DNA from 4 places in the Ideonella sp. sgz306126 genome. Region 3 is predicted to be linked to each of the others. Evidence: predicted binding sites of a transcription regulator. Region 3 holds the regulator's gene; each other region holds the start of a gene.
The links. Region 3 encodes FNR, which switches genes on or off when oxygen is low (the NO sensors DNR and NnrR bind a similar motif). Its sites were predicted from a motif close to TTGATNNNNATCAA; they were not measured.
Positions count from the first base shown of each region.

Region 1: AC0N04_RS16425 (OmpW/AlkL family protein) is a predicted target of FNR. The motif match lies at 1,100-1,113, and genes of this name have one in related genera.
Region 2: AC0N04_RS12355 (universal stress protein) is a predicted target of FNR. The motif match lies at 1,067-1,080, and genes of this name have one in related genera.
Region 4: AC0N04_RS04690 (TraR/DksA family transcriptional regulator) is a predicted target of FNR. The motif match lies at 1,053-1,066, and genes of this name have one in related genera.

Region 1 is NZ_JBVYWP010000006.1:38,965-41,158, reverse strand. Features, by position in the region: gene AC0N04_RS16430 (methyl-accepting chemotaxis protein) at 1-1,038, shown strand, start outside; gene AC0N04_RS16425 (OmpW/AlkL family protein) at 1,245-1,895, shown strand; gene AC0N04_RS16420 (5-formyltetrahydrofolate cyclo-ligase) at 1,995-2,194, opposite strand, start outside.
Region 2 is NZ_JBVYWP010000003.1:845,054-847,247, forward strand. Features, by position in the region: gene AC0N04_RS12350 (dienelactone hydrolase family protein) at 1-507, shown strand, start outside; gene AC0N04_RS12355 (universal stress protein) at 557-991, opposite strand; gene AC0N04_RS12360 (sulfurtransferase) at 1,115-1,981, opposite strand; gene AC0N04_RS12365 (DMT family transporter) at 2,012-2,194, opposite strand, start outside.
Region 3 is NZ_JBVYWP010000004.1:404,592-406,785, forward strand. Features, by position in the region: gene hemN (oxygen-independent coproporphyrinogen III oxidase) at 1-366, opposite strand, end outside; gene fnr (fumarate/nitrate reduction transcriptional regulator Fnr) at 527-1,261, shown strand; gene AC0N04_RS14280 (hypothetical protein) at 1,334-1,576, opposite strand; gene AC0N04_RS14285 (nitrogen fixation protein FixH) at 1,657-1,932, opposite strand; gene ccoG (cytochrome c oxidase accessory protein CcoG) at 1,953-2,194, opposite strand, start outside.
Region 4 is NZ_JBVYWP010000002.1:62,578-64,771, forward strand. Features, by position in the region: gene AC0N04_RS04680 (porin) at 1-139, shown strand, start outside; gene AC0N04_RS04685 (class II glutamine amidotransferase) at 230-985, opposite strand; gene AC0N04_RS04690 (TraR/DksA family transcriptional regulator) at 1,116-1,505, shown strand; gene AC0N04_RS04695 (hypothetical protein) at 1,540-1,920, shown strand; gene AC0N04_RS04700 (FUSC family protein) at 1,933-2,194, opposite strand, start outside.

The DNA.
Region 1 (2,194 bases), on a different contig from region 3:
GCCAGCCGTCAGCTCGACACCACGCTGACCCACCGCCTGCATCAGACCCGCGCGGTCGAAGGCGCGGTGCTGGCCGGCATGGCGGCGATGACGGCGCTCGCGCTGTGGCTGGGCATGGCGATCGCCCGCTCGATCATCGCTCCGGCGCAGTCCGCGCGGGCCCTGGCGCAACGCATCGCCGAGGGCGACCTGACCGGCACGGTGAGCGTCTCGTCGCGCGACGAGATGGGCCAGATGCTGAGCTCGCTGAACGACATGCAGGTCTCGCTGACGCGGGTGGTGGGCAACGTGCGGCAGAACTCCGACAGCGTGGCCACCGCCAGCGCGCAGATCGCGCAGGGCAACCTGGACCTGAGCGAGCGCACCGAGCACCAGGCCAGCGCGCTGGAGCAGACCGCCGCCTCGATGGAGCAACTGAGCGCCAGCGTCCGGCAGAACGCCGACAACGCCCGCCAGGCCAACCAGCTGGCCCTGGGCGCCTCGACGGTCGCGGCCAAGGGGGGGCAGGTGGTGGGCCAGGTGGTGGACACCATGCGCGGCATCAACGATGGCAGCAAGCGCATTGCCGACATCATCGGCGTGATCGACGGCATCGCGTTCCAGACCAACATCCTGGCACTGAACGCCGCCGTCGAGGCCGCCCGCGCGGGCGAGCAGGGCCGCGGCTTCGCCGTCGTGGCGGCCGAGGTACGCAGCCTGGCGCAGCGCAGCGCCGCCGCGGCCAAGGAGATCAAGAGCCTGATCAACAGCAGCGTCGAGCGCGTCGAGCAGGGCACGGCGCTGGTCGACCAAGCCGGCGCGACGATGGCCGAAGTGGTCGGCGCGATCCGCCGCGTGACGGACATCATGGGCGAGATCAGCGCGGCCAGCACCGAGCAGAGCACCGGCGTCGCCCAGGTCGGCGAGGCCGTCGGCCAGATGGATCAGGTGACCCAGCAGAACGCCGCGCTGGTCGAGCAGAGCGCCGCGGCGGCCGAGAGCCTGAGGGCCCAGGCACAGCAGCTCGCCACGGCCGTGGCGGTCTTCCGGCTGGGCTGATTCGCGGGCACGTCCGCCGCGCAGGCTGTGGCGCGCACGCATCATCGTGCGGCGACGAAGTCTGACCGACATCAAAGCAGACCGGGCGGCACCGGCGGTTCGTCCCGCTTTTTGCGGCGCGGCAACTTGACGTCGGCAGACCCGGGTTGGAATGAATTCCAGATCGCATCTGATCCCGTATTCATCCAACCCAAAGAGGAGTTTTCATGCGCAAGTCCCTCATCGCACTGGCGGTTCTGGCCGCCGCCGCCATGCCCCAGCTCGCCGCCGCACAGGACACCGGCAACTGGATTGTTCGCGTGCGCGCCACCGACATCCAATCGGACAACCACAACAACGGCCAGTTGCTGGGCACGATGCAATCGCTGGGCTTCGACCACGCGGCGATCAACAACAAGTGGATCCCGGAAGTGGACATCAGCTACTTCTTCACGCCGAACATCGCGGCCGAGCTGATCCTGACCTACCCGCAGGAACAGACCTTGTACGCGGTCGCCGCGGACGGCACCAAGACCTCGCTGGGCACCTTCAAGCACCTGCCGCCGACGCTGCTGGCGCAGTACCACTTCACCGGTCTGCCGGTCGCACGTCCCTACGTCGGCTTGGGCGTCAACTACACCCGCGTGTCCGACGTCAACCTGAACACGGTTCCGTCGCTGGGCCTGGACCTGAGCCGCAACAGCTTCGGCCTGGCCGCCCAGGTGGGTGCTGATTTCCCGATCGGCGGTGGCTGGCTCTTGAACGTGGATGCCAAGTACGCGCAGCTCGGCGTGGACGTCCGGTCCAATGGCAACAAGGTCGGCGAGTTCGGCGTCAACCCCTGGCTGCTGAGCCTGGGTGTCGGCAAGCGCTTCTGATCCCGCGCCTCGGCCCGAGAGGCCGAGGGTCCGGAAGGGGTGGTCACGGCCACCCCTTTTTCATTTCAGCGCGCGTCGCTCCTTCTTGAGGGCCGGCCCTCAGGCTCCGCGTTGCCAGAACACGCCGTCCTCGGTCAGCAGCGCGTCCAGCGGCATGTCGTGCGGCTCGGCCGCCAGCCAGGGCAGGTAGGCATGCGAATACGCCAGACCCGCAGTGGCCGGCCGCGGGCTGATCGCCGCCAGCGTGCGGTCATAGAAGCCGCCGCCATAACCCAGCCGCACTCCGCCCGGGCCGAAGC
Region 2 (2,194 bases), on a different contig from region 3:
ATCAGCAAGCTGATGAGCGAGGTGGTCTCCAAGGTGCCGGATGCGCAGGTGATGGGCGATCTGGACGCCAGCGTCGCGTGGGCCCAGGCGCAGGGCATGGACACCGATCGTCTGGGCGTCACGGGCTTTTGCTGGGGTGGCCGCATCACCTGGCTGTACGCGGCGCACAGCAGCCAGGTGAAGGCGGCGGTGGCCTGGTATGGCCGGCTGGTGGGCGATACCAGCGCGCTGACGCCGCAACAACCGATCGACCTGACGACCCGGCTTCATGCCCCGGTGCTGGGTCTGTACGGCGGGCTGGATCCCAGCATTTCGCAAGACAGCATCGGGCGCATGAAAGCGGCGCTGGCCACCGGCAGCGCGGCCGCCAAGGCCTCCGAATTCGTCGTCTATCCGCAGGCCTCGCATGCGTTCAACGCCGATTACCGCGCCAGCTACCAGCCCGAGGCCGCGCACGATGGCTGGCAGCGCTGCCTGGCATGGCTGAGACGCTACGGCGTGAGCTGAGCCTGCGCCGAGCCAAGATGGGCGCCGGACAGGCACCCACCGGACCGGCTCACTTCACGACCAGGACCGGCACCGAGCAATGGGTGAGCACCTTCTGCGTCTCGCTGCCGAGCAGCAGGGCGCTGACGCCGCGCCGACCGTGCGAGGCCATCACGATCAGGTCGCAACCCTGGGCCTTGGCATGCTCGACCACGGCTTCCCAAGGATGCACGGCTTCGACCGTGCTGGCGTTGCACGCCACGCCTGCGGCGGCCGCGGCATCGGCCACGGTCTTGACCCGGGCGGCAGCGATGCGCTCCTGCGCGTCGTAGAACTCCTGTGGCGGCACCGGCTGCATTTCCGAGATGGCGCTGTAGGGAAACGGCTCCTTGACGCTGATCGTGGTCAGGCGCGCGCCCAGGCTCTTGGCCAAGCTGATGGCCGTGTCCACGGCCTTGCTGGTGATGTCCGAGCCATCGGTCGGGAGAAGGATATTGCGATACATGCGGAACTCCTGTTCTCTGACGTACCGGCGACGCCGGCCTTGACGACAAGTGTTGCCGCTGGCGGGCGACGGGACTTGACGCGCATCAAGGCTGTTGCAGTGTAGGCGCGTGATCGGAAGGCTTCAAGCGCGTGCGATCGGGCGTGTCGGGTCGCTGCTCCATTCGCTCCACGAACCCGGGTACAGGCGCGAACCGGTCCGTCCGGCGAGTTCCATCGCCAGCAGGTTGTGGCACGCGGTCACGCCCGAGCCGCACTGGTGCACGATCCGTCCCGGCGCGACGCCATAGGCATCGAACGCCTCACGCAACTCGGTCGCCGGGCGAAAGCGCTCGTCCGGGCCGAGGTTGCTTCTGAAGAAGCGGTTGCGTGCCCCGGGGATGTGGCCGGCTTGCGCATCGAGCGGCTCGACCTCGCCGCGGAATCGCTCGGGGGCCCGCGCGTCGACCACGGTCAGCGTGCCCAGGCCGCCGAGCAGGTCGGCGGCGCTGACGGTGTCGACGCGCGGCGCGGTGCAGGCATAGGGTCGGGTCGCCGGCGCGGGCGGGGGGGCCTCGCCTGTGGCTTGCGGCCCACCCACCGCCTGCCAAGCGGACCAACCGCCATCGAGCACGGCCACCGGGCCGTGGCCCAGCCAGCGCAGCATCCACCAGAGGCGGGCCGCATAGGGGGATCCTTGGCGGTCATAGGCCACCACCGGCCGGTCTGGCGTCAGGCCCCAATCGGCGACCCGCTGTGCGAAGGCTTCGCGTAGCGGCAGCGGATGCCGGCCGCCGTCGGCCGACCCGCGGACCGACGGCGGCCTCGACAGATCCCGATCAAGGTGCGCGTAGACCGCCCCGGGGAGATGGCCGGCGGCGAAAGCCCGCTCGCCGGCGGAGGGATCGGCCAGATCGAAGCTGGCGTCGATCAGCAGCGGTGCAGCGGCACCGGATTGGAGAAGATCGAGCAGGGCCGTCGCGTCGATCAGCGGCGTCGGAAAGGCGGACATGGAAACTCCCGGAGCGAAACAGACAGGGCGTCAACGGCCGGCGATCGGCATCGAACTGCCGGTCGTCGCAGGCTGGCGAAGCTGGTTGGCGGCCAGGCCGGCACCGACGATCAGTGCCATGCCGGCCAACGCCGACAGCGTGACCGGATCATCGAACAGCGCGACGCCGTAGGCAAACGAGAAAGCGATGCCCAGGTACTGCAGGCTGGCATT
Region 3 (2,194 bases):
GAAGTGAATTTGCGACACCACCTGCTGGTCGCCCAGCACCTTCTCGTGAAGCCCGATCTCGATGTCGAGCGCGCTCAGATACTCGGCGGCGCGGTCATGGTGTTTGGTAATGACCTTGTTGCAGGCGCAGTAATAGCAGACCGACTCACAGAACGGGATGTGGACATAGATCGACAGCGGCTGCTTGCCCCCGACCTGGGCGCCTTCGCTGCGCTGCGTCAGCGCGCGCTGGTAATCGCCCGCTGTGAAGGCCTCCACAAAGCGATCTGCGGTCGGGTAGGAGGTGTAGCGGGGCCCGGGAACGTCAAAACGCTCCAGCAAGTCTGTGGGCAACCCGATCGGTGGTGCGGAGGCAACAAGTTCCATGGCGCGATGGTGCCAAAGTGGGGGGGCTGAGCCTTGATGTGTCTCAAGGCAGCTGGCGTTTGCGTGCCGGGAAAGACCCTGCCTCGCACGTTGTTTGAATCCTGCGACGCCGCGTGCGTGGGGCTGCCGCAAACTTTCCCCTCAAGCGATAATCGTCATCATGACTGATTCGCTGCGTGTGAAGCCTGAGGCCTTCAAGGTGGCCTGTTCCAGTTGCAACCTGCGGGAGCTGTGCTTGCCCGTGGGCTTGGGCAGGAACGATTTGGACCGGCTGGATGATCTGGTCGCAACCCGCAAGACCGTCGCCAGAGGCGATACGCTGTTCCACTCGGGGGATCCGTTCCAATCGCTGTATGCGGTCCGGACCGGCTTCTTCAAGACCTGCGTGTCGTCGGAGGACGGACGCGATCAGGTCACCGGGTTTCAGATGGCAGGCGAATTGCTGGGCCTGGACGGCATCAGCAACGACCGGCATTCCTGCGATGCGGTAGCGCTGGAAGACTCTCAGGTCTGCGTTATCCCCTACAGCCAGTTGGAGGATTTGTCGCGTGAGTTCACCGACCTCCAGCACCAATTCCACAAGATCATGAGTCGCGAGATCGTGCGCGACCACGGCGTGATGCTGTTGTTGGGCAGCATGCGTGCCGAGGAGCGGCTGGCGGCGTTCTTGTTGAATCTCACGCAACGCCTAGAAGCGCGAGGCTTTTCGGCCTCTTCGTTGATTCTGAGGATGACCCGCGAAGAGATCGGCAGCTACCTCGGCTTGAAATTGGAAACCGTCAGCCGAACCTTCTCGAAGTTTCAGGAAGATGGCTTTCTCGAAGTCAAGCAGCGCCATATCCGCATCGTTGATCAGGCCGGACTGCAGCAACTGGTCAACGGCGCGAACTGCTGACACAGACCGGACTGGATTCTGGCAGTCCGTCCGGCCCTGGCGCCGGTATCGAAGGCAAGCGAGCAGCGCTTGCTAGAGTTGAGGGGCACGCTCCTCGAAGCTGTCGGGCGGACAGGTCACCAGCAATTGCGTCAACGCGCTCGCGGTCGAGATGATCAGCCAGAAGGCGAAGAACGCAAGCGTGTAGACGGCCGTTGAACTCCACTCGATCATGGCACCGCCGAACCATTGGAGCGTGTGCGGGTCGACGACGGAAAACACCAGCATTTCCATCACTCCGGCCATCAGGAACGATGGCCACAGAACGCACAGCAAGCGTATTCCGAAGCTCGATCTGCCGACTTTCATTCAAGTCCCCCTTCCATGTCCCTGCCCGCGATGGGGGAGACCTGCATTCAGTGCTTGGATACCACGGCGTGGTTGCGTGCAAGTTCCGCCGGGGTCTGCGAATCGGTTCCGGCCTTGATGGCCGATGGCGGGGGGCCCACATCGTCGTGCAACAGCACGGGGTCCTGGCCATGCCAGGCGACGTATCCGCTGATCAAGGCGGCGATGACCACCGAGAGCGGGCCGCTGATGACCATCCACACCATCCCATAAGTCCACCATGGGCGTTGACTCTCGATGGACTCGGATCTGCTGGCAACAGGGGAAACCTGGGTATTCGACATCGTGTCAATCTCCGATTCGTTCAGCGAGGTACCAGGAAGGTGGATTTCTCCGAGACCGTCGCAGGCGTGCCATCCGTCCCCGAGGCGAGGCGCTCGACATTGAAGTGGATCTCGTGCACCCCGGACCCAACCTGCTGGCTCGATTCAAAGGGAATGCGAACTTCCAGCGTGATCCAATGGGCTTCCGCGGGCCCGACCAGAATATCTGCACTGTTGGTACGGCCGTCATCTCCCGCCACCGTGATGCCAGGCAGCCCTGCAA
Region 4 (2,194 bases), on a different contig from region 3:
CAGCCGCACCACCGTCAGCGCGGGCTACGACTACACGCTGTCCAAGCGCACCGACGTGTACGGCGTGGCGATGAACGACAAGCTGACCGGCGCCAACTCCGGCAACACCTTCGCCCTCGGCCTGCGCCACACCTTCTGATCGCCGCGGCGGCGCCCGCCGCCGTGTGCGAGGTGCACGAACCGGCCCGGCCCCGCCGGGCCTTTTTTCTTGCGCCCGCGCGCCGCCGGGTCAGGCCACGACCTGCCCGTCGACGAAGGCCTTCAGCTCGCCGGGCTCGAACGCGAGCCAGGGTTCGCCCGCCGTCAAAGGCTCGGTCGCGACGATCACCACCCGGTCGCTGGGCGTGGTGACGCGCGCGAAGTCCACCCGCAGGTCTTCGTCGCGCAGCGCGGCGGTCTGGAACGGATGCTGGCGCTGCAGCCAGTGCAGATGGGTCGATCCGTGGGCCCACAGGGCCTGGCCGTTGGACAGCAACATGTTGAAGTTGCCGTGCCGGTGCAGCTGGGGCAGCAGCTCGCGCAGGCTGCGGCTCAACTCGTCGACCGCGGGCACGCCGGCGTGGGCCTTGGCCAGCTCCTGCATCAGCCAGCAGAAAGCGTGTTCGCTGTCGGTGTCGCCGACCGGCCTGAAGCTGCCGTGCAGGCGCGGCCGGAACGTCTTCAGATCGCCGTTGTGGGCAAAGACCCAGTAGCGGCCCCACAGCTCCCGCACGAACGGGTGGGTGTTCTCCAGCGCCACGCGTCCCTGGGTGGCCTTGCGGATGTGGGCGATGACGTTGTCGCTGTGGATCGGCCAGCGCTTGATCAGCTCGGCCACCGGGCTGTCGCGGGCGCTGCGCGGGTCGACGAACAGGCGCGCGCCGCGGCGCTCGAAAAACCCGATGCCGAAGCCGTCCTTGTGCTCGTGCGCGCGCGTGGCCAGGCCGGTGAAGCTGAACATCACATCGGTCGGCGTGTTGGCGTTCATGCCCAGCAATTGGCACATGGCGGAGCTCTCGCGAGAACAGGGGGCAAGGGGGATTGTAGGAAGCGCCGTCGCCAGGACCGCCCGATTGATGCCCGTCAAGACGGCAACCGGGCTTCGGCGAGACGATGGACCCAACCAGGAGATCATCATGAGCGTCGCCCTCACCCCCAGCCAGCGGGCCCAGCTGGAAGCCGGCCTGCAACGTCGCCGGGCCGAGTTGGATCAGCAGCTTGCCGAACATCAAGGCGGTCACAGCCGTGCCGAGCAGGCCCGCGAATGGCTCGAGCAAGACAGCCAGGACGCGCGCGAACGCGATGCCGACCGCGAGGTCGAGCTGGCGCGCAGCGACCGCGAACTGGCCGAGCTCGGCCAGGTCAGCGAGGCCTTGAAGCGCATCCACCAGCCCGAGTACGGTTGGTGCATCGACTGCGGCCAGGCGATCGCCTTCGAGCGCCTGATGCTGGAGCCCTGGACCTTGCGCTGCGTGGCCTGCGAGGCGCGCACCGAGGCACCGGGTGCGGCCCGACACAGCCTCTGAATCCGTTTTCAATCCCTCAATGCCGGAGTTGTCGATGTCCCTGTTTCATGCCGTCGTCTGGATGGACCACCAGCAAGCCCACGTGCTGCAGTTCGATGCCGAATCGATCGAATCCCAGCGCGTGAAGGCGCGCTCGCACCACCCGCGCCATCACGGCGTCGACGAGCGCGCGCTGCACCAGTTCTTCGAACAGATCGCCGGCGCGCTGGCCGGCGCCCGGGAGGTGCTGCTGACCGGCCCGGCCCAGGCCCACGACGAATTCAAGGTCTGGTGCGCCCAGCACCAGCCGGCGCTGGCCAAGGTCCTGGTCGGCACCGAGAAGGCCGACCACCCGACCGACCATCAGCTGGTGGCGCTGGCGCGCCAGTACTTCCTGAAGTACGACCGCATGGCCGGCACGCCGACGCCGACCTGAGCGCGGCCCGGTTCAGCCCGGCCGGACCCGGAGATGGCCGGGGGCCGCCGCCTCCGCCGCGACGATCCGGGCCGCGTCGGCCAGGCGCTCGGCCTCGAGACCGCACAGCCGCAGGCGACGCAGCAGCCAGGGCGTCAGGTCGCTGTCCGCGCCCAGGTCGGGCCAGTCGCCGCTGTCGGCCTCGGCAGACATCGCCGGCAGCGACGGGCCCGACGGCGTCGCGCCCGTCAGGCCGCGCTCGCCCGCCCGGATGCAGCGCTCGACGCAGCGTGCC